DNA from 4 places in the Planctobacterium sp. R6 genome. Region 3 is predicted to be linked to each of the others. Evidence: predicted binding sites of a transcription regulator. Region 3 holds the regulator's gene; each other region holds the start of a gene.
What was found. Region 3 encodes sigma-54, which starts transcription at its own class of promoters, with help from an activator protein. Its sites were predicted from a motif close to GTTGGCACGNNNNTNGNNT; they were not measured.

Region 1: AC0J20_RS03020 (CsbD family protein) is a predicted target of sigma-54. The motif match lies at 1,336-1,354, and genes of this name have one in related genera.
Region 2: AC0J20_RS08510 (kinase) is a predicted target of sigma-54. The motif match lies at 3,070-3,088, and genes of this name have one in related genera.
Region 4: flgB (flagellar basal body rod protein FlgB) is a predicted target of sigma-54. The motif match lies at 4,435-4,453, and genes of this name have one in related genera.

What each region holds. Positions count from the first base shown of each region.
Region 1 is NZ_JBVTQY010000003.1:22,028-28,011, reverse strand. Features, by position in the region: gene AC0J20_RS03025 (OmpA family protein) at 33-1,028, opposite strand; gene AC0J20_RS03020 (CsbD family protein) at 1,104-1,295, opposite strand; gene AC0J20_RS03015 (hypothetical protein) at 2,054-2,380, shown strand; gene AC0J20_RS03010 (hypothetical protein) at 2,483-2,926, shown strand; gene AC0J20_RS03005 (CC0125/CC1285 family lipoprotein) at 3,562-3,903, shown strand; gene AC0J20_RS03000 (transposase) at 4,499-5,482, opposite strand; gene AC0J20_RS02995 (hypothetical protein) at 5,661-5,984, shown strand, end outside.
Region 2 is NZ_JBVTQY010000010.1:10,621-16,604, reverse strand. Features, by position in the region: gene sufD (Fe-S cluster assembly protein SufD) at 1-476, opposite strand, end outside; gene sufC (Fe-S cluster assembly ATPase SufC) at 473-1,243, opposite strand; gene sufB (Fe-S cluster assembly protein SufB) at 1,273-2,709, opposite strand; gene AC0J20_RS08510 (kinase) at 3,242-4,009, shown strand; gene AC0J20_RS08505 (HAD-IIB family hydrolase) at 4,034-4,861, shown strand; gene AC0J20_RS08500 (glycosyltransferase family protein) at 4,868-5,984, shown strand, end outside.
Region 3 is NZ_JBVTQY010000022.1:25,066-31,049, forward strand. Features, by position in the region: gene lptB (LPS export ABC transporter ATP-binding protein) at 1-641, shown strand, start outside; gene AC0J20_RS14270 (RNA polymerase factor sigma-54) at 713-2,206, shown strand; gene hpf (ribosome hibernation promoting factor) at 2,234-2,521, shown strand; gene ptsN (PTS IIA-like nitrogen regulatory protein PtsN) at 2,538-2,981, shown strand; gene rapZ (RNase adapter RapZ) at 2,978-3,823, shown strand; gene AC0J20_RS14290 (HPr family phosphocarrier protein) at 3,820-4,095, shown strand; gene mgtE (magnesium transporter) at 4,455-5,816, shown strand; gene AC0J20_RS14300 (YHS domain-containing (seleno)protein) at 5,947-5,984, shown strand, end outside.
Region 4 is NZ_JBVTQY010000001.1:136,645-142,628, reverse strand. Features, by position in the region: gene flgG (flagellar basal-body rod protein FlgG) at 1-213, opposite strand, end outside; gene AC0J20_RS00610 (flagellar basal body rod protein FlgF) at 294-1,037, opposite strand; gene flgE (flagellar hook protein FlgE) at 1,159-2,613, opposite strand; gene AC0J20_RS00600 (FlgD immunoglobulin-like domain containing protein) at 2,632-3,558, opposite strand; gene flgC (flagellar basal body rod protein FlgC) at 3,568-3,993, opposite strand; gene flgB (flagellar basal body rod protein FlgB) at 3,993-4,394, opposite strand; gene AC0J20_RS00585 (CheR family methyltransferase) at 4,541-5,365, opposite strand; gene AC0J20_RS00580 (chemotaxis protein CheV) at 5,372-5,984, opposite strand, start outside.

The DNA.
Region 1 (5,984 bases), on a different contig from region 3:
CGTCTCCGCCTGAATCAATGGACCGGATGCGCCTATTCCTCAATTGTCAGGGTGGCTTCAATACGGCGATTCAGCTTTTCAGCAAAGATGGTTTTTTGGCTGGATAATAAATCGGTTTCGCCATAGGCAACGACGGTAATGCGATCCGCGGCAACACCGTAATGCGCTACCAGCAGAGATTTAATCGCTTCAGCGCGGCGTTTGGACAAATCAAAATTGTATTCGTTAGTGCCGGGACGGGAAGCGTGCCCTTCGATGCGCAATGTCGCCTTGGGGTTAAATCGGGCTCTGGCAGCGAATGCCTTGAGCTGCTCACTGTCCTGCTTTTGCACCACAGCACTGTCGTGCTCAAAAAAAGCGGTAAAGGTAACGGTGTTAATTGCATCTTCAGGTTCCGCTATCTGACAGCCATCAGCGTTGACCGCCGCTGTTTCTGAATAGGGGCAGTTATCGCGATAATCGGCGACACCATCGTTGTCATCGTCTTTGTGTTTCGCCGCGGGTGCGCTATGCCCAAACTTGTAGGCTATCCCCAACCTGGCCCCTAAATTATTGTGGTTATCTCCCAATTCCCGATACCAGGTTGCCTCGGATATCAGGGCCCAACTGTCATTGATACGCCAGTGTTTACCCAGACCCAGATTTAACAGGTTGGGTTCATCACCCAATGTTTCCCGTTTCAAACCGGTAAAAACGTAGGTATCGCGACTATTGAGGTAGTATAAAACGTCAGCGCCGTAGCGCATGCCTGCATCATTGACGGGTTCGCCGGTTTGCAGACGTTCGCGCTCGAGATCGGCATTGAGACCGGTAAGCTCGATACGGCCTGCCCAGTCAGCGCTGAACCGGTAACCAAATTCTTCACCGAACCCCCAACCTGAACCCAGAGCGCCGGGTCTGTCTTCATCGGGACTATACATTTCGCCGCTCAAGCCAAACCACCAATATTCCTGATCGGTGTCATTGTTTGCTGCAACGTAAGGGGTGATACTGGTGCTGATTATTAGTGCCATTAGCGTTTTTTTCATGGTGCTCTCCTGAGTGTCTTTGTCCTCAACAAACCCGGAAGCGGTGTCCGGGTTTTCGTGTCGATGCCTGAATGCTTATGCTTTGAGTTCTTCGAAGGCTTTTTTGGCTTGTTCTTTGGTCATGCCGTACTTTTCCTGCATGACACCGTGAAAGTTCTCGAATTTTCCTTCGATTTGTTTGACTTCATCGTCGGTCAGCTTGCCCCAATGTTGTTTCGCCTTACCGGTCAGTTGATCCCATTTACCTTTTGCAATATCAATGTTCATAGTGACTCCTGGTGTTGCGTGATGAGTTTCGTCAGGGTTAATTCAACTATCTTGCCAACATTTAAGTTATTGATATTTAACAGTATGTTTTTATCTTATGGGCGAGGTTGAAGACCGGCCGGAATATTTTACAAGACCAGATTGTGAAATTTACAGGCTGCGGGAATGCTCTGTTGCTGGCACAGCAGACAACAAAATTGTTAATAAAACCGGATCGACAGTTGGTTTTTGTTGATTAACGCTTCATTAGTGACTTCTCGATATGCATCCTCTGTTTCAGCATTGTTTTGACTTGTAACAGACAAAGCAGCAGAAGTATCGGTACTCATGTGCTTATTAGTCGAAACGTATTATTTTTATAGATGCTGCGGTAACTGCTTAGCTCTGCTAACTTTTTACCTTCAGGTAATAAATTTTGTAAAAAGTGACGAACCGAAAGATGATTCAACTTCCCGCCCGTCGACACCAGATCAGCAAATACCCTAAAGCAATTAATCGTGTATCTGGAAGTATGCTGAATAGAAGGTTGTTCAAACCAACAACCATTACTGTTCAAATTTTACAGCCACCCTACTTTTGTCAAATTTCTTTTGATAGACGACATTTGTCGTTTTTCTCCAACCGGACAAAACGCCCGAACCTAAGCTGTTGAGTTTACAGGGGGGAAAATTGCGCTTAAAGTGTGTCAGTGTGAAAAAACGACAAATGTCTCGATATTATTGGACATTTGTCGTCGATAAAAATGTTAGAAGTACCGTATGAATTATATTTGGCATTCCATATTCAACAAAAAAATAGATGCATACGCTGCAGAAAAACTCGTAGCTATATTAGAAGATGTTCAGTCATTTTTAGCAGAATCTGATGATTCGGTTTGGTCCGATATGGAAGTTGTCAAAGTGACAGATATCATTAAAAGCTCAATAATTTCACTCAAAACCAAGAATAAAGCTAAATTGGCCAAAATAGAGTATCTCTTTTTGCCAACTGCACCATTACAAGAAATCGCTATGGAAAACGGTTGGGTTGATGAGTATCTAGTTCTTGCAGAGAAATTCGATGCAGTATCTAACAAGTACTTCTAACAAAAAATTTTAAACCGGGACGCTTACTCGCTGGCTTCCCCTCATTCTTCGGGTAGTATAGCCAGCGAGTAAGCGCCCTTTAAATTAGCCGTTAGCTTCCTTGTGGATTTATTAGAAACTAATTCAATGTCTTTAGCTTTAAAATGTGGCGCACTTGATTTGAGTGACGTTGTGAGTTGGGCTGACAAGTCGATCATTGAGGCTGAATTTCCAGATGAGCGTTTGTTTGAAGTTTCGCTATCTAAGAACATCTATGATGCTGTATCTGCACTTCAAAGTTTCGGTGAGCATGAAAATTCAGGTGAAGTTGCAAGACGGGCTTTTTCATATTTCCTCGATGGTTTAATGCAGCAAAAAACAACTTATAGTGCTGTTACTAAGATGGTTTACGATATGGCTTTTTCTGGATTAAAGCCATCTGATGAGGTCGAAGGAAAAATGATGGTATTTTGGGACGAATTGTCAGACGCGGAGCTAGGTGTCTACGGAGAACCTATAGAAGTAAAAAAAGAGTTTCTTCAGTTTCTTAAAAAATACGGAAGCTAACAAGAAAATTTAAACTTGGACAAATACTCGTTGGTTGGCCTTCGTTCCTCAGGCAGTATAGCCAACAAGTATTTGCCCTTTAATTCAGTAGTTATACCGCCTTATGAATCTTAGTCGATATAAAGTTAAGCTCCCTGGTAACGATACTGGTGCCCGGCCACTTGAATTTGTAGGCAGCTGGATAATGTTTGGTGGAGGTGTTCTGTTTACTTTGTTTCTTGCCACAGGAGGATATAGAGGCAACGAAAATCTTCACTTTATTGTGTATGTGATTGGGGCATTGTATGCAATTTCATGGTTTAGTGCCCGCAACAAGTGGCTATTTCTGGCTTTTACTCTCCTGTCTTTTACCGCACCATTGGTGGTTATCCAGATAGCAATAACCTCTATCTCTAGCGGTAATGATAATCTAGCAGTTTTTATGGTGCCCTATTCAATTTACATATTTTCCGTTTTCCTAGCGTTATTTTTAAATTTAATCAAGCAATCGAGATCGGCGGTATAACAAGAAAATTTAAAACTGGACAAATACTCGTTGGCTGGCGTTCATTCTTCACGCAGTATAGCCAACAAGTATTCGCCCTTTAATTTAGTAGTTATGTGCTCCGTAAATATCAATCAAAAATGTGTGGAAAATGAATAGACATTATATTGTTGCTCTGCTTCTAATTACCTTAATAGGGTGTGCTACGCCGTATCAGAAAGAGTCTGGTTTGAATCCAACTACTGGAGGTTATTCTGACGAAAAGATTTCAGAAAATGAATATTTCATCACTTTCAGAGGAAATCCCAAAACCACATTCGAACAGGTTGAATCTATGTGGAATAGAAGAGCGATGGAACTTTGCCCAAATGGATATGAAAGTGATTATCAACGCAGTCAATCTCCAGACCATCAGTCAGTTTATGCGTCAGGAGTAGTAATAGAGAACACATACATGTTCCCTACAATTGAAGGCAAGGCAACTTGCAAATGAAAACGCACATAACAAAAAATTTTAAATTTGGACGCTTACTCGCTGGCTCTCCCTCATTCTTCGGATCGAACTAAACAAGACAGCCATCCTAAGGGTGGTGTGATCCAGTTTTCATGATTTTGTTTTTGGTTTTCTGAGAACCGAGCCGGACGGCTAAAAAATCAACTTTTTGAGTCGCGTATTGCTTTTGTAGAGGTGTTTTTTGTTTTCTGGAAGAGCAGACGATTAGCGTGAGCCATCAACTAAACAAGACAGCCATCCTAAGGGTGGTGTGATCCAGTTTTCATGATTTTGTTTTTGGTTTTCTGAGAACCGAGCCGGACGGCTAAAAAATCAACTTTTTGAGTCGCGTATTGCTTTTGTAGAGGAACTAAACAAGACATCCATCCTAAGGGTGGTGTGATCCAGTTTTCATGATTTTGTTTTTGGTTTTCTGAGAACCGAGCCGGACGGCTAAAAAATCAACTTTTTGAGTCGCGTATTGCTTTTGTAGAGGTGTTTTTTGTTTTCTGGAAGAGCAGGCGATTAGCGTGAGCCATGACAGGGCCTTACCTTGAGGCAATTTTGCTTTATGTTGGCATTAAGGGAGTGATTGTCAGCCAAATAATCGATTAGCGGTGTTTTTATCCCTGAGTCGTTTTAGTTTGTGTCGATGTCGATAGGCTTCAAGATAAGATTCACTGCCTGCAGCATGATGAAAACAGTCTTCAAATTGAGTGGTGAGTTCCTGCCATTGTTCAGGTTTGAGGTTAAGACGTTCCAATATCGCAGGCGTTGATTCTTCAATTGCGCCGCGTTTATTGGGTAAGATAGCTCTGCCCGTGATATCGACCAGCTCCATGTAGTCAGATAAATGGAAGGGCAAACCATGGGGCATACCCTCTTTGATATTGCCGGCAAAAGGTGTCAGGTATTTAGGTGTTTTACCTGCTTTGGCTGCATTGATGCGGTATTGAATACTGGTGTGGTCAGATTGCTCTGGTGTATTAGCCATTTTGGCTCTGATGGGGTTTAAATCTACATAGGCCATACAGGCAGCAAGCGCGGCTTCATCTAATAAGGCTTGCGATTTAAATCTTCCTTCCCAGAATCTACCGCTACATTTATCTTCCTTGTTGGCTTCTCTGGCTATGTATTCATTCAAATAGCGCATAAACCAGCTGATATCCGTCAGCCGCTGCCGCCATATATCGGCGGTTTCCTCAATGGTGAAAAGCTGAGACTCATGTATCTGCTTTCGTTGTTCGGGATTCAGGTACTGGTGACTGAGTAAGGTGCCATTACTTAGCCTGTGCCAGCGGCGAATCACTTCTTCAGTATCCCAACTGTCAGATAAATCTTTGTGAATGTGCAATACCAGGTGGGTGTGGTTGCTCATTACCGCATAGGCACAAACATCAATGGCAAATATCTGAGACTGAAAGTGAATACGGTCTTCAACCCATTGACGGCGGTGCTCATAGCTGACCCCGGTTTGTTTGTCTTCGCCGCATAAAAATGCTCTACGCACACAGCGGGAAACACAGTGGTAATAGGGCGTATCTTCAAGACAGATTTGTGCCTTCCTGGCTTTTGGCATGTTAACTCTTCCTGAGTCTGTTGAATAAAGCCTCTATTTTGCACAAATCATTGAGCTTGGAAACTGTACTGAAGTACAGTTATGATGGCTGTCCATGTTTCTGGAGGCTAGCACTTTAAAAAGGAGTCATTGTGTCTAGGCACCTATTCAAAATCAATCTGCAAAGGAGGATTTATTAATGGATCAAGAAGATGTAATTTTAAAAATACACGGAATGGGAGAAATTCCTGCTGATGGCGCGGCGGAGACTCTGAACAGAATAAATCGAGCCTACAATGGGCTCGCCATCTTAGACCTACTAACGTCCTTTTCAACGACCAGACTTATAAGAGCTTGTAGAGACCTTTCTTCCAGCATGTCAGCAAGCGTTTTGTTTAATGATTTGCCTAAACGATCCCCTCATCTAGAACTAAAAGGAGTAGTGCTTCAATCACCTGGATTCTGGGAATTCATTGGCAAACTTAATCCGCTAGAAGCCATCAGACTTTATCTTAATGATAGG
Region 2 (5,984 bases), on a different contig from region 3:
GTAATTTCATTGACAATGCGCATTGGCTGCTTAATGTCGGCACCTGCCTCCACATCAATCACCAGGCCATTATCTGCCAAAGTATCATTAATTAGCCCAAACAGATGTTTCTTTGGCTTGCAGGCAGAAAATGCCTCAACAGCCCACGCCTGAACTTCAGCATCTGCTTTGCCCAGTTCAACAATACTCAGTCCTTCAGGCAGAGATTGTGTCAGGCCCTGAAAATGGCCATCGATGAAATGCAGTTCAATCGCTTCCAGACCAGCAATAGCAGAAATATCAGCCTGACCTGCATTGGCAGCGCCATTGATAGCGCGCTTTTCCAATGCGCGAACAGAGGTGTATTTCCAGTCTTCAGTTTTGCGCCCTGGCCAGTTTTTTTCCTGCAATAACGCCAGGGCCCCCTGGCGCTTTGCTGTCAGCCAGTCGTTGACTGAATGACTTTTTTCAATCGCGTTGGCTAACCATGCACTCATGCCGTTTCCTCTTCGGCCTGGCGATCATAAGTTTCCAACCAGGCATAGCCTTCGGCTTCCAGTTCATGCGCTAACGAGGCATCGCCACTTTTTACGATCTTGCCGTCTGATAATACGTGTACAAAATCCGGCTTGATATAGTCCAGCAAGCGCTGGTAATGGGTCACAACAATAAAGCTGCGCTGATCGTCACGCTGACTGTTCACCCCTTCAGCTACGACTTTTAAAGCATCAATATCCAGACCTGAATCAGACTCATCCAGGATGCATAATTTCGGCTGTAACAGCAACATCTGCATAATTTCATTACGCTTTTTCTCACCACCAGAGAAACCTTCGTTGACGCCGCGTTTCAGGAAGTCCAATGGCAGGTTTACCTGCTTACAGGCTGCTTTTGCCGCCTTTAAAAAGTCTGCGGAACTCAGCGCGTCTTCGCCGCGCTCTTCACGCGCAGCATCAACAGCGGCTTTCATAAATTCCAGATTACTGACGCCGGGAATTTCTACCGGATACTGGAATGCCAAAAACAATCCGGCGCGGGCGCGCTCTTCGATTTCCAGCTCCAGCAAATCTTCGCCATTTAGCGTTGCATCACCGTCGGTTACTTCATAACCATCACGGCCAGTTAACACGTAGCCAAGGGTACTTTTACCGGCACCATTAGGGCCCATAATGGCATGGACTTCACCCGGTTTAACTTCGAGACTCAAGCCTTTCAGTATCTCTTTATCTTCAACTTTTGCTTTTAAATTTCTGATCTTTAACATTAATTCTTTACCTTGCTGGGACCGCTGGTTTAACCCACCGAGCCTTCTAAACTGATTTCTAACAACTTACCGGCCTCTACAGCGAACTCCATGGGCAGCTCTTTGAAGACCTCTTTACAAAAGCCATTAACAATCATAGATACGGCTTTTTCTGCATCCAGGCCGCGCTGTTGACACAAAAACATTTGCTCATCACTCACTTTTGACGTGGTAGCTTCGTGTTCCACAATGGCGCTGGGGTTACTGCTTTCTACATAGGGAAATGTATGAGCACCACACTGATCACCAATCAGCAACGAATCACACTGCGTAAAGTTCCGGGCCTTTTTGGCACTCTTGTGCATCTGTACCAGGCCACGATAACTGTTGTTACTCTGCGCCGCTGAAATCCCCTTAGAAATAATGGTGGATTTGGTATTTTCACCAATGTGAATCATCTTGGTGCCGGTATCCGCTTGTTGTTTACCACGGGTCAATGCCACAGAGTAGAACTCACCCACACTGTTATCGCCTTTCAATATGCAGCTCGGATATTTCCATGTAATCGCTGAACCGGTTTCCACCTGAGTCCAGGAGATTTTGGCATTGGTGTGGCAAATGCCACGCTTAGTTACAAAGTTGTATATCCCGCCCTTGCCTTCAGCATCACCCGGGTACCAATTCTGTACCGTGGAATATTTGATTTCAGCATCGTCCAGGGCGACTAACTCAACGACCGCAGCATGCAACTGATTTTCGTCTCGTTGCGGTGCCGTGCATCCTTCCAGATAACTGACATAACTCCCTTCATCGGCGACAATCAGTGTGCGTTCAAATTGTCCTGTGTTTTGTTCGTTAATTCTGAAGTAGGTTGATAGCTCCATCGGACAACGCGTGCCTTTTGGAATATAAACAAAGGAACCATCGGTAAATACCGCACAATTCAGCGCAGCGAAATAATTGTCGTGTTGAGGTACGACACGGCCCAGATATTTTTTGACCAGTTCCGGGTATTTGTGCACGGCTTCGGAGATTGGGCAAAAGATAACACCCGCCTCTTCCAGCTTCTCGCGGTAGGTGGTAACCACGGATACCGAATCGAAAACAGCATCAACAGCCACGCCCGCCAGCATTTCCTGCTCGTGCAGTGGAATTCCTAATTTCTCGTATGTTGCCAGTAACTCCGGATCGACTTCGTCCAGAGATTTCGGCTTATCAGCCATACTCTTAGGTGCAGAATAATAAGAAATATTCTGATAGTCGATTTTGGGATAATGCAAATGAGCCCATTCAGGCTCTTCCATTTTTTGCCAGATTCTGAAGGCCTTTAAACGCCAATCTAACATCCACTCAGGCTCACCCTTGATCGTTGAGATGCGACGAATAACGTCTTCATCCAGACCAGGGGCAAAGGTTTCTGATTCAATCGCAGAAACAAATCCCGCTTCATACTCTTTTCTTAACGCGTCTTCTATTTGTTCAGACATACCATCATCTTTAATTTTGCTGACCAAAATACCTTCTCTGAACGCACTTCAGAGAATAACAAGGCATCTGTCCTATTAATGGCGGCAATGGTAAATTACCTGAGTAATTTACTCAAGTATTTCACCCTATTCAGCAGCAACAGTTTGCTGATTTGGCTGTACCTTTTGTTTATGCCTTATATCGCGTAAGCATTTCGCACCAATCTGCAGCAAAAAATTGCACCAACACTAATGATATCCACCCCGCAACTCACCATTTTGGTGCAACACAATATTCCTGTCTTCGTTTAATATCCGCTATCATTAGCCTGTACCCCTTATGTTTTATAGGCTTAAAGTTAAATATCAGATCAGCCGGGCGCTGGCATGGATGTTGAAGCCCTCAGCAATGCAACAACCCATTTAATCAGGAGTATTTGCTATCAAAGCCACATTTTTGAATGACTTTTTAGCAACTCATCAATTACCGGACAATTTTGCCGAAACGGTTTCCCAATGTTTTTTGCCTTTGGCGGAAAAAATAACGAGGGCAATGGCAGAGCACGGCAGCACCTTCTATGTCGCGGTAAACGGTTGCCAGGGTTCAGGAAAATCTACCCTGAGCGCCTTTCTGGGCGAGTGGTTTAGCGCCAGCGGATTAAAGGTTGCGGTACTGTCATTGGATGATTTTTACCATGACAGAAAAACCCGGCAGCAACTGGCAACACAAATCTCGCCGCTGTTGGCCACTCGCGGCGTGCCGGGCACACACAATACTGACCTGATGGCAAGAACACTTCGGGCAATGAGCACGCCAGAAAGCATTCGACTACCGCGTTTCAATAAAGCAACGGATAACCCCTACGCCGAACGAGAATGGCCTGAAGTTACCGGCCCCGTGGATCTGGTTATCATGGAAGGCTGGTGCTGGGGTGTTACTGCACAATCTCCGTTGCAACTGCGTTATCCGGTGAATGCCCTGGAAGCAGAACAGGATGCAAATCTGATATGGCGAAACTGGGTAAATCAACAAATCACAGCACATTACGAACCGCTTTACAGTCTCATGAATTACTGGGTAATGCTAAAGGCTCCAGGATTTGACAATGTGTTTCAATGGCGACTGGAGCAGGAGCAAAAATTATCCGCTAAGATTAAGGATTCTGATAAGAGTCGCGTAATGGATGAATCGGGCATATTGCAGTTTATTCAGTTTTATCAGCGTCTCACTGAGGAATGCCTTAATTCGCTGCCTCAGCGCTGTGATGTGGTGTTTGAACTGGACGACCACAGAAACATTTACGCCACTTCGGGTTTATAGCATATTAATTTGGAGTAAAGCGCCGTGTCCTTAACTACCTTTCTTATCTACACCGACCTTGATGGAACGCTTTTAGACCATGACAGTTACAGTTTTGCGCCAGCGCTAAACACCCTGGAAAAGCTAAAATCTGCCGGCCATTTTATTATTCCCAATACCAGTAAAACCTTTGCAGAGATCGAAGCCTTTCGACGCGAAGCTAAATTGCAAACCCCGTTTATTTTTGAAAATGGCGCAGCAATCGCTATCCCTAAAGACTTTTTCCCGTGGCAACCGCCGGAAACCGTTGAAAAAGATGACATGTGGATAAAGTCGTTCACGCAGGAAAGAGCCCATTGGTTATCGCTAATTCAGCAACACGGACAACACTTTTTTGGCATGTTCAGGGGGTTTTCTCAAATGGATGTTGCCGAAGTGGTGAACTTAACCGGACTAACACCAAAAGATGCGCAGCTTGCCATGCAAAGACATTATGGCGAACCTGTGCACTGGTCAGGCGATGAATACGCCAAAAGAGAATTTTTACACAGTATGCAGGCCGCAGGTGCTACGGTATTGACCGGCGGTCGTTTTACCCACATCTGTGGTGAAACAGATAAGGGCAAAGCCCTGCAATGGCTCACTCAGGTATTCTCACAAGAATGTGAAGAGCAACAATTCACCAGCATCGCACTGGGAGACAGTCAAAACGACAGTGCCATGCTGGAAGCGGCAGATATCGCCATCCAAATAAAATCATTACAACACCCTTTCCCAATAATAAAAAAATCAAAACACCTTTACCAAAGTACCCTCTGCGGACCAGAAGGCTGGTCTGAATGCCTCGAAAAAATCGTCTTCAATCAGGAGTAAAGAACTATGGCAGACTTTTACCAAAACGGTGTTATTACAACACTACACAATCTGGCCGACCGCAGTGCAGAAGATCTCGAAGCCGAGTTAAAAACCTTTAGTCAGACTCGTCCTATGGGCTTGTTACTGCCCTCATTATTTTCCGAACTGGAGGGCGAAGCATTACCCAACATTATTGAAGACATCAGCCAGGTAGACTATCTATCACAGGTGGTTATCGGGCTGGACAGAGCCGATGAATCACAGTACCGCCATGCTCTGCAATTTTTTAAAAAACTGCCGCAACACCATCGCGTGCTGTGGAATGACGGGCCACGCCTTAAGGCCATCGATGCTAAGTTACAAGCGATGGAACTGGCCCCAACAGAACTGGGCAAGGGGCGCAATGTTTGGTACTGCATGGGATACATACTGGCAACAAAAAAAGCAGAATCCATCGGCCTGCATGATTGCGACATTCTGACTTACGACAGAGGTTTATTAGCGCGTCTGCTCTACCCAGTGGCAAACCCCAGATTTAACTACGAATTTAGCAAGGGTTATTATGCCCGCGTTGCCGACGGCAAAATTAATGGTCGCGTATCGCGTTTGTTAGTTACCCCTTTAATTCGCGCCCTGCAACGCGTCTGCGGTCACAATGACTACCTGGAATACATGGACAGTTTCCGCTATCCGTTGGCCGGTGAGTTTTCATTTCGGCGTGACGTATTAAATGATTTGCGCATCCCCAGTGACTGGGGACTGGAAATTGGCACCCTGTCGGAAATGCACCGCAATTATTCTCACAACCGTATCTGTCAGGTAGATATAGCTAAAACTTATGATCATAAGCACCAGGATCTGTCACTGGATAATCAACAAGCCGGCCTGTCTAAAATGTCTATAGATATCGCCAAAGCCTTATTCAGAAAACTGGCCACTCAGGGTGAAAAGTTTGATGCTGGTACCTTCCGTTCGCTAAAAGCTACCTATTACCGTATCGCGCTTGATTTTGTTGAGACTTTCAACAACGATGCCATTATGAATGGGCTTAAGTTTGATATTCATAATGAGGAAAATGCCGTAGAAATGTTTGCACAAAATATCATGACGGCTGGTCAGCACTTTTTGGAAAACCCGATGG
Region 3 (5,984 bases):
GCCAGATAGTTGGTTTACTGGGACCCAATGGGGCCGGGAAAACCACTACATTTTACATGATCGTCGGTCTCGTTCCCCTGGACAAAGGGGAGATTTTTATTGATCAGCATCAACTGACCTTGCAACCTATGCATGTGCGGGCGCGTCATGGCATCGGTTATTTGCCCCAGGAATCTTCAATTTTCAGAAAACTCAGTGTATTCCAGAATCTGATGGCCATTTTACAAATGCGCAAAGAGCTGGATAACGAGCAACGCGAAGAACTTGCCGATGAACTGCTGGATGAATTTAATTTAAATCACATTCGTCACAATCTGGGCATGAGCTTGTCTGGTGGTGAGCGTCGCAGAGTAGAGATTGCCCGCGCTCTGGCCGCCAATCCGCAATTTATTTTGCTGGACGAACCCTTCGCAGGCGTTGACCCTATTTCTGTTAATGATATAAAGAAGATTATTCACCACTTGCGGGACAGGGGGATCGGTGTACTGATCACTGACCACAATGTCAGAGAAACGCTGGATGTCTGCGAACAGGCCTATATTGTCAGTCATGGACAGGTCATTGCCGAAGGCGAACCCGAAACAGTTTTAGCAAATCAGCAAGTAAGAGATGTATACCTGGGTGAGCAATTCAGGCTATAGTAACACTAACAACAATCTAAAGATTGGGGCACAGTAACCCTGAGCTCTGGAGTCGGAAAAAACCATTTTTAATGAAGCCGTCTTTACAACTAAAATTTAGCCAACAGCTAACAATGACCCCTCAATTGCAGCAAGCAATTCGTCTGCTGCAACTGTCAACGCTTGACCTGCAACAAGAAATTCAGGATGCGTTAGACGCCAATCCATTGCTGGAAGTGGATGAAAATACCGAAGCCGGTAGCGATGAAGCGTTGGAATTACTCAAAGAACCCAAAACGGCTGAGTTGAATGGCGCCGACAGCGACAACGAATTCAGTGGTTCAGACGGCATTGACTCAAGTGATGCGCTGGAAAAGAACGACTTACCCGATGAGCTTCCGATAGACAGCACCTGGGATGAATACTACAGCGCGTCATCAGCACCCGCCTCGTCAGGTGGTGTAGGCCCGGATGACGACCAGGTGTATCAGGGTGAAACCAGTGAATCCATACAGGATCACCTGCTCTGGCAATTACACCTGACCCCGTTCAGCGAAACCGATGAAGCCATTGCTTTGGCCATCATAGATTCTATTGATGAATCCGGTTATCTCACCGTTTCGGTTGAGGAAATCCTCGAAAGCCTCGATGATGAAGAAATTGAAATCGACGAAGTGGAATGTGTCAGAAAACGCATTCAACACTTCGACCCCTTAGGTTCAGGCTCAATCACACCACAAGAGTGCTTGCTGGTGCAGTTGGGGCAATTCCCCAAAGACACTCCCTGGTTACAGGAAGCAAAATCACTGCTGTGTGACTTTTCCGATCTGTTAATGGCAAAAGATTTTCGTACCTTGATCAGAAAATCTAAATTGCGTGAAGAACAGCTCAAAGAAGTATTAAAGTTACTGCAAACCCTGAATCCGCATCCGGGCAGTACCTTAAATACCAAAGAACCAGATTATGTGATCCCCGATGTCTCGGTCATGAAAAAATCCGGACGCTGGATTGTCGAACTCAACCCCGATTCCGTGCCAAAGCTCAATATCAATCAGCAATATGCCGCCATGAGCCGGGGCAGCAGAAATAGTGCCGACGGGCAGTTTATTCGCTCGCATATGCAGGAAGCGAAGTGGTTTATCAAGAGTATCGAAAGCCGTAACGACACCCTACTCAAAGTGGCCAATTGTATTGTCCAGCAACAGCACGGCTTTTTCGAGCACGGGCCGGAAATGATGAAGCCCATGGTGCTTAACGACGTGGCTGAAATGGTGGATATGCACGAATCTACGATTTCCCGTGTGACCACACAGAAGTACATGCACACCCCGAGAGGTATCTTTGAGCTGAAGTATTTCTTCTCCAGCCATGTGGCCACAGAAAATGGTGGGGAATGCTCCTCTACCGCCATCAGGGCATTGATTAAAAAACTGGTGGCCGCTGAGAATCAGGCCAAGCCACTCAGTGATAGCAAAATTGCGCAATTGTTAGCCGATCAGGGCATTATGGTAGCCCGGCGAACCATTGCAAAATACCGGGAATCGCTCTCGATTCCTCCATCTAACCAACGTAAGAGTCTGTTATAGACTTCCCTACAAGAAGGACGACCAATTATGCAAATAAACTTATCAGGTCATCACGTCGAAATCACCGATTCTCTTCGCGATTATGTCGATACAAAATTCACTAAACTGGAACGACATTTTGATCACATAAACAATGTATATGTCATCTTAAACGTTGAAAAACTCAATCAAAAAGCAGAAGCAACCATGCACCTCGACGGTGGAGAAGTTTTTGCGACATCCGAGCACAAAGACATGTACGCTGCCATTGACTCTCTCATCGACAAGCTCGACAGGCAGGTTATTAAGCATAAAGAAAAGCTCAAGAGTCATTAGAGGAGTCTAAACGAGGATGGAAATCAAAGACATCCTTTCATCGGACTGCACGCGCTGTGCAGTCCCCATTACCAGCAAAAAACGCGCTCTGCAAATCATCAGTGTTGTTGCCAGTGAAAAACTCAGCGAACTCAATGAAGAAGACGTTCTGAACAGTCTTCTGTGCCGGGAAAAAATGGGCAGTACCGGGATCGGCAACGGCATCGCCATACCACATGGTCGTGTTGAAGGTCTGAGTAGTCCCCTGGCTATTGTACTCACCTGCTCGCCTGGTATAGAATTTGACGCAATCGACAATCAACCGGTCGATATATTTTTTGCGATTTTGGTGCCCGTTGAGCAAACAGAAGGTCACTTGCAAACCCTGGCCCGTATAGCTCAAAAACTCAGTGACAAAGAGGTCACCAAAGTAATCCGCAATTGCCATTCAGACAACGCATTATATGAAGCATTGGTATGAAATTAATTGTGATCAGTGGACGGTCCGGCTCAGGAAAGTCTGTAGTATTAAGGGCACTTGAGGATCTTGGCTACTATTGCGTAGACAATCTTCCGGTAAGTATGTTACCCACACTGACCCACGCGGTTGTCAGTGAATACGACCAGATTGCCGTCAGTATTGACGTGCGCAACTTACCTAAAGACCCAGAACAACTCACAGAGAATCTGGATTTTTTGCCCAACAAAACCGACCTGACCATTATTTATCTGGATGCCAGTGACGATATTTTGGTAAAGCGTTACAGCGAAACCAGACGCCTTCATCCCTTGTCCAAAAACAACATTTCTCTGGCTGACGCTATCGTTAAAGAGCGGGAACTTTTGGTCCCTATTTACGAACGCGCAGACCTCCACATTGATACCGATAAATTGTCGATCCATCAGTTGGCAGAACTGGTGCGAGAACGCATTCTGGGCAAGAAGTCCTCACGACTGGTCCTGGTTTTTGAATCCTTTGGCTTTAAAAACGGTATTCCGAAAGACGCCGATTACGTCTTTGACGTGCGCTTTTTGCCTAATCCACACTGGATACCGGAACTCAAACCCTATTCAGGTAAAGATGCGCCCGTTGCTCAATACCTGACAGCACAGCCCATCGTGGTGAAAGTGATCGGTCAATTTCAAAACCTGATCGAAACCTGGCTGCCGCATCTGGAGAGAAACAACCGCAGTTACGTGACCGTTGCCATAGGGTGTACCGGGGGACAACATCGCTCAGTATTCATCGCTGAAACCCTGGCGAATTATTTTTCTGTTGCTCACCCTGATGTGCAAATCAGACACCGGGATCTGGACGCGTGAATCGAGCAGAACGAACCCTAACCATCACCAATAAACTGGGCCTTCACGCCAGAGCAGCCACCGAACTGGTGAAGCTGGCCGCCTCATTTTCCGCAACCATTATGCTGCACAAAGACGGTAAAAGTGCTTCTGCAGACAGTGTTTTGGGCTTAATGATGCTGGAAGGGTCACAAAACAAACAGGTGAAGGTCATTTGCGAAGGCAATGATGCCGAGCCGGCTTTAGAGGCAGTTTCCGCATTATTCTCCGCGCGGTTTAACGAAGCTGAGTAGTGTTTCACAATATTTAAACCTGGATTGTGATTTGTTTCATTAGTAGATATCCAGCAGCCACTTATTGCTATAAACTATAATAAACGAACAATAACAATGACCTGTGTATACAGAACGCTCATCTGTAAAGGACTTTCAGGTTGTTAATGGAAATCAGTTCATCGCAAAAATAAGGAGTGTCGATAAGTGCCGGGAACACCTTATCTAAATCTAAAACATCGTGATTTAGCCGGATTCGGTACAGCTTTCTACACCCTTATATCAGCCCGCAGCAACGTTTCTCAGTATCCGCAAAGCCAGTCAGCAAAGATTGACATGGCAACATTCTCTCTTGTGCCCTCTGGTGAGGAAGCACACTGATGGAACAAAATAAGCTCGAACAGGAATACGTCACCACGCAACTGGATGCCATTAACGAAGCGCTCAGTAATGGCCTGTTTGTGCATGTGCGCAAAATGCTGCACAGCATTCCCCCCGCAGATGTCGCGTTACTTTTAGAATCCACCCCGGTTCGCAATCGTTCTTTGCTCTGGAAACTCATCGATACTGATTACCACGGCGATGTGTTAGAAGAACTGTCTGAGGATGTGCGCAACGGCATCATGCGCGAAATGGTGCCTGAAAAGCTTGCTGACGCCCTGGAAGATATGGACACCGACGACCTTGCAGAAATGCTGCACGGTCTGCCTGACAGAATGGTTCAGGATGTCCTGGAGTCCATGGACAGCATGGACAGGGCCAGAGCAGAACAAGCCTTATCCTATGGTGAAGGTACCGCCGGTTTCATTATGAACACCGACACCATTACACTGCGACCGGAAGTCAGTGTAGAAGTGATTCTGCGCTACCTGAGACTCAAGCAGGAACTGCCGGAAGATACCGACATGCTGTATGTCACCAACCGCTATGACCGGTTGATTGGGACGGTGCCTCTTACCAGCCTGATCACTGCGGCCCCGGAGATCAGTGTTGAAGAAATCATGGAAGAAGAACCAGAAGTCATCAAGGTGGATCTGGACGAAACCGAAGTAGCCAAATTGTTCGAGCGTCACAACTGGCTGTCGGCACCTGTCGTAGATGCCAATCATCAACTGGTAGGCCGTATTACCATTGATGACGTGGTTGATATCATCCGTGAAGAGGCCGAACACTCCATGATGAGTATGGCGGGTCTGGAAGATGAAGAAGATACCTTCGCTCCGGTACTCAAAAGTACGCAACGCCGCTCCATCTGGTTAGGTGTCAACCTGTTTACGGCCCTGATGGCCGCCATGGTCAGCGACCTGTTTGAAGCCACATTAAGTCAGTTGGCGGTTCTTGCCATCCTCAATACTATCGTTCCCAGCATGGGGGGTGTGGCCGGTAACCAAACCCTCACTCTGGTTATTCGAGGTATGGCACTGGGCCATGTCAGCGCCTCAAACTCTCGCTGGTTGATCAGCAAAGAACTGGCTATCGGCTTTCTCAATGGCATCATCTGGTCGGTTTTGATTGCCTCGGTTGTTGCCGTCTGGAAACAAGATTACATGTTAGGTTTGGTGATTGCGTTCGCCATGATGGTCAATATGGTTGCAGCGGGCCTGTCGGGTGTTATCCTGCCCATCGTGATGAAAAAGCTGAAAATCGACCCCGCGTTGGCGGGCAGTGTTATTCTCACCACAATTACCGATGTGGTGGGTATCTTTGCGTTTTTGGGCACCGCCACCTGGCTGTTGCTGTAGACCCGCATCCAACATGGTTTTCGAATTAAATTTCAAACCAAAACGCGCTAACTCATAACCCAAAAGTCAGAAATTACTCCTGTACTCCTGAGGTCTTGTTGTCTGTTAATTACACTACAGGAATACAATAATGATCCGTATCGTTTCTACACTGTTTGCACTTTTCTT
Region 4 (5,984 bases), on a different contig from region 3:
GCCCGCTCCCACCATCAAACCTGACGGCAATTCAGTATCCGCAGATGAGCGACCACCAGGTTGGTTAATGTTCTGGTACAGCAAATCTTCAAATATTGCCCGGTCCTTTTTGAAACCGACCGTACTGGCGTTGGCCAGGTTATTTGAAATGACAGACACGTCTGTTTGTGCCGCGTCTAATCCTGTTTTACTAATCCACAATGCCGGGTGCATAAATCACCTCCTCATTTATTTCGAAAGCCTTATGCTTTCAGATATATTCAAAATCGTTGTTGCCTGATGCGGTTAAGCCATTACATGATCATCATCAGTCGCGTACCGCGCTCATCAATTTCTTCTGCCTGCTTCATAAACTTCACCTGCATTTCGTAATGACGTTGCGACTGGATAATGCCCATCATCTCTTCAATGGGATTGACATTACTGGCCTCCAGGAAGCCGGTTCTGATACCAACAGTTAAATCCTGGTCAGCCTGTTCGCCATCTGGCAGGCGAAACAAGCCATCCTGGCTGCGTTCTAAATTATTCAGGTCGGGTTTAACTAATTTGATGCGACCTACCGGCTCCAGCACATTGGCAGGAGCGCCCTGAGGTCGAACAGAAATGGTACCGTCTTGCGCAACATTCACGTTAGAAAGTGGTATAGGCAGGAAAATTGGCCCCGCTTCACCCACTATCTGATTGCCCCGGGTATCCAATAATTCTCCATTGGTCCCCATTTGCAGGCTACCATTTCGGGAATAGGCCTCACCGCCATTTTTATCCAGTACTGCAAACCAGCCGTTCCCTTCAACGGCAATATCCAGATCGCGGTTAGTTTGAACCATGGCGCCCGGATCATAGCGATTGGCCGGACTTTCCGTCATGGCGAACACCCGCGTCGGCAAACCGTCGCCGAATGCCGGCATGGCACGGGCCTGTTCCATCATTGCTTTGAAACCGGTAGTTTGCGCATTGGCCAGGTTATTGGCCCGAACCGCGCTTGCCAGAAGGTCTTGCGAGGCACCCGAGGCGGCAATATAGAGCATTTTATCCATGACAGTTATTTGACCTGTTATTAACTTAACAGGATAAAAGCATTAATCATGCCAGGAAGATAAGAGCGGATAAAATAAAGGCCACAGAACAGTGGCCTTTGATAACAGAACAAAGAATAGCTTATCGAATACCCAGAATAGTCTGATTCAGAGCGTTGTTAATCTCCAGTGCTCGCGAGTTCGCCTGGAAGTTCCGTTGAGCAATAATCATGTCAATCAGCTCTGTGGTCAGGTTAACATTCGATTGTTCCAGTGCGGAGGAGTTGATATCGCCGAAAGTACCTGTGGTAGCCTCACCCGCCAGGGCTTCGCCAGACAAGATGCTTTCTTTCCAGGACGCATTACCATTTTGAGTCAGGCCCTGCTCGTTAGAAAAACGCGCCAATGCAATACGACTGATAGGCTCAGAGGTACCATTAGAGAAAGTTGCACGCACCAGACCGTCCGGACCGATATCAATGCCTGTTAAGCGCCCTACCGGCAAACCATCCTGCTCCAGTGAAGTCACTTCAAAAGAAGATGCAAACTGGGTGGGTTCGTTGTCGCCAATTCCGTTGGTGTCCAGATTGAAATTGATTGCCAATGTCTGCGCTGTATCAGCACCTGACGTCAGCCCGGTCAGGGCAACCGTTGTTGGCAATAATATGTCACCGGCAGTCCCTGTTGGTAAAGAAGAGCCATTAGCGGCTTGCACTTGAGTAAAATCACCACTGGAATCAAAGACTAAGCGGGTTGCCCAAACACCCGTAGTGCCGGTAGCTCCACCGGGTCCGGTTAAGGATTGTCCAAAGCCCACATAGTTTTGGTCTACACCGGCTACCGGACCATCATTTGGGATAGTTGGATCTGCAGGCACCGTACCGTCGGGGTTGGTATAGTCGTAAAACTCACCATCGACTGAGGTTACCACTAACCATTCATTGCTGGCGGCGTTTTCGTCTTTAATAAAATAAAAAGTTTGAATATGAGATTCGCCCAATGAGTCATAGATAGTAATCGATGTAGACGCATTATAGGTAGTAGTGTCATTGGGGTTAAAATCATCGGGGTCCAGCGCCGGATCACCAGCCGGCAGATTCATTCTTAAATCCACCTCTGTAGTCGCCGATGGATTACCCGATGAATCGGGGATCTGCACCGGCTCAGCAGTACTCAGCGCGATAGATGAAGAAGTGCCATCACTGTTAACCGGGAAGCCCAACAAGTTGTCTCCCTGTGAGTTAACCACAAAGTTATCTTCATCCAGCTTGAACTGACCTGCCCGGGTATAGGTAAAGTCTTGTGACGATATATCCGGCACCGTCACGAAAAAGCCGTTTCCGGTAATGGCTAAATCTAGTGCGGTGTTAGTAAACTGCAAACTGCCCTGGCTGAATTGCTGGGCAACTTCCTGCGTGACTACACCATCACCGACTTTAGTACGACCACCACCTAAAAGTGATGACGCAAAAACATCGCCAAACTCGGCACGTGATTCTTTGAATCCCACGGTGTTAACGTTGGCAATGTTGTTTGCCGTGGTATCCAGGTCTTTTTGAGCGGCAGCGACACCACTCAGGGCTATATTAAATGACATTGCTCGTTCTCCTGTTAATTAGCCGACATTTATAATATCTGATAGGCGGATACTCTCATCACCCGCCAGGTTGAGTACCACGCCTGAAGTACCGGCACCGGCCAGACTGACGCTTTCTACTCTGCGATTAATTCCGTATGGGATAGATTCGGTTTGACCGTTAACCTCACCCTCGATTTTGATTTTGTAGGAGCCGGGCGGCAAAATATTGCCAGCATCATCGGTTCCGTCCCAACCAAACTCAATATTACCAGCCTGCTGACTGCCCACATCAATGGTGCGCAATACCTGGCCAATACTGTCTTCGACGATGATTTTCATGTCTTTGACGTTTTCAGCGGCAACGGCTGTACCTGTCACCTGGGCGTTCATCTGAACATTCAGTTGGGTGTTTAAGCCATCTACCGTACCAGTGGCTTCAACTTTGTATTTTCCACGCGGCATGTGGTTTCCATCTGCGTCAGTGCCATCCCAACCAAAGGAAATAGCTCCTGCATCATGATTACCACCGTCAATCTCACGCACCACTTCGCCATATTCATTCAGGATTTGAATTTTCATGTCTTCCACAGGAGCATCGGCAATAATGGCTCCACTGACTGCACCATCCTGCCAGGTAGTACCCACACTGGACTCAGTTAACACTGTTTGTCCGATGAGACTGGTGGCCTGTAATGCCTGATTGGAATTCATTGATGCTGCAAACTCATCAAACTTATCGTTTAACTGCGATAAGCTGTCAGCCATAGTAAAGCTGGTCATCTGCGCCACCATCTGGTCGTTATCTACCGGCTTGGTGGGGTCCTGCATTGCGAGCTGTTCAGTCAGCAAAGAAAAGAAATCTTCCTGTGTTAACTGGGAATTGGCATTGGGATCAGCAACAGGTACCCCTTCGTCCTGCCAGTAAAGACCATCGTTTAATAATCTGTCTCGAATAGCGTCCATATTCTTCTCCTATCGACCCTGACCAAGCATCATAACCCGACGGAAAATACGTTTAGTTGTATCCGCCACCTGCACATTTGCTTCATACGCTTTAGATGCTGACAACATATCTGCCATAGACTCCACAACATTGACATTGGGCTTGAATATGTAACCGTCTTCATTGGCCATAGGGTGATTGGGTGAATACTCCATTTGCAATGGTTTTTGACTTTCCACCACACCAAGGACATTCACTTTGGTTCCCAATGGGGACTGTGCATCACTGGCATTTTTCATTTCGGCTGCGAAAACAGCATGCCGTGCTTTGTAGGTTTCGCCATAAGACGAGCTGACGCTGTTTGCGTTAGCAACGTTACTGGCGGTCGTGTTTAATCGGATACCTTCTGCATGCATACCTGATGCAGCAATATCCATGACATTAAATAAACTCATTATTGCTGCCCTCCGGTCAGTGCTTTTTTCATGCCTTTAAACTTGCCGTCTAAAAACTGCAGGCTGGCCTGATAACGCAGGCCGTTGTCTAAAAAGTTATTCTTTTCAATTTGAGATTCGACTGTGTTGCCATCGCCAGTGTCAGGTTGTGTAGGTACCCGAAAAGTAATTAAGCGATCGCTTTGCATCTGGCCTTCAATGTGGCCGGTGGAAGTGCGGTTTAAGTGCATACGCTGTTCGTAGGATGCACTTTTCATCGCTTCCTGAAAATTAATATCACGCGCCTTGTACCCCGGTGTATTTTGGTTTGCCAAATTACCGGCGATCAGTTCCATTCGATCCTGTCGAACAGACACTGCGCGATGATGCAATGCGGTTAACTTATCTAAACTGATGGCCATGATGACTCTCCACAGCGTCAAAAAACTTACAGTGGAGTGAAAGCAAAGCACATGCCAAAAATGAAACTCAACAGAGGAAAAGTGAAAATGAGCGACTCTGAGCCGGAGTTGAAACACCCGGCTCAGTGCCTTAAAGCCGTGGCTGGTTACTTTCGGGTGTAGTAAAGGCCGGGGTTACAGCGGACCATATTAAAATCTGACGACAGGCCTGCCATGGATTCAGAAGCGCCCAGGAACAACACGCCATCTTTATTAAGCACTGTCGCTATTTTTTGTAAAATGGCACTTTTAACATCCGGAGCAAAGTAAATCAGTACATTGCGGCAAAACACCATGTCAAAGCGGCCAAGATTTGCATAGCTATCTAACAGGTTCAACTGGCGAAAATTCACCATGCGGGTAATTTCAGGTTTGATTCGCTTGTTGCCTTCGGGGGTATCTTCAAAAAATTGGCGCTTGCGTTCATCTGACAATCCCCGGGACAAAGACAGGTTATCATACGTCGCCTGCTTGCACTTTCTCAGCATTTCAGTAGACAAATCTGTACCGGTTATTTGTACACCCGGAAAACGACTGTTTTGCTTTTGATATTCCGCCGCCGCCATCGCAATAGAATAAGGTTCCTGACCAGAGGATGCGGCAGCACACCATATCTTAACCGGCTGACGACTTTCAGAAAATCGGGCAAACAACTCCTTGTTCAACAATTCGAATGGATACCGATCGCGAAACCACAGGGTTTCATTGGTGGTCATCGCATCTATTGCGTCTTCACGCAACCCGCGATTGCGGCCATTAATAATATCGTTAACCACCTGGCTGAGTGATGGCTCTTCATATTTACGCATTAATGGCGCTAACCGGCTGCGCACTAAGTATTGTTTATTTGGACCTAAAACAATGCCACAACAACGCTCCAGAAATTCGCTGAATAAGGTGTAGTCGTCTTCACTTAAGGTTTTATTCACCACGAACCATTATTCCGTTGCAGATTTATCCAACCATTTTTTAACCGCAGTGGCTAATTCATCGGGATGAAATTTAGCGATAAAATCGTCAGCCCCCACCTTTTTCACCATCGCCTGATTAAATACACCACTTAAAGAAGTGTGTAATACCACGTGCAGCTTCGCCAGTTCTGGCGTGCTCTTAATTTCTGCAGTCAGGGTGTAACCATCCATTTCAGGCATTTCTATATCACTGACAATGACGCCTACTTTGTCGGTGACATCGCCGGTTTCAGCCGCAATTTCTTTTAGTCGCTCCAGTGCTTCCCGTCCATCTTTGGCCGCTTCGATTTCAAGTCCCAAAGAAGACAGCGCTTTTTTAACCTGACTGCGGGCAACTGAAGAATCGTCGGCAATGAATATGATCTTGTCATCCAGACTGGCATCGTGCCTGGCCAGCTCTTCTACCATGTCCTCTCTGACCACTTCTCTGGCAGGCGCAATTTCATTGAGGATCTTTTCAACATCCAGAATTTCGATCAGCTCGCCGTCTACTTCTGTTACTGCGGTTAAATAGCTCGCTTTCCCGGCGCCCTCGGGTGGCGGTAAAATGGCTTCCCAGTTGATATTGATGATACGTTCC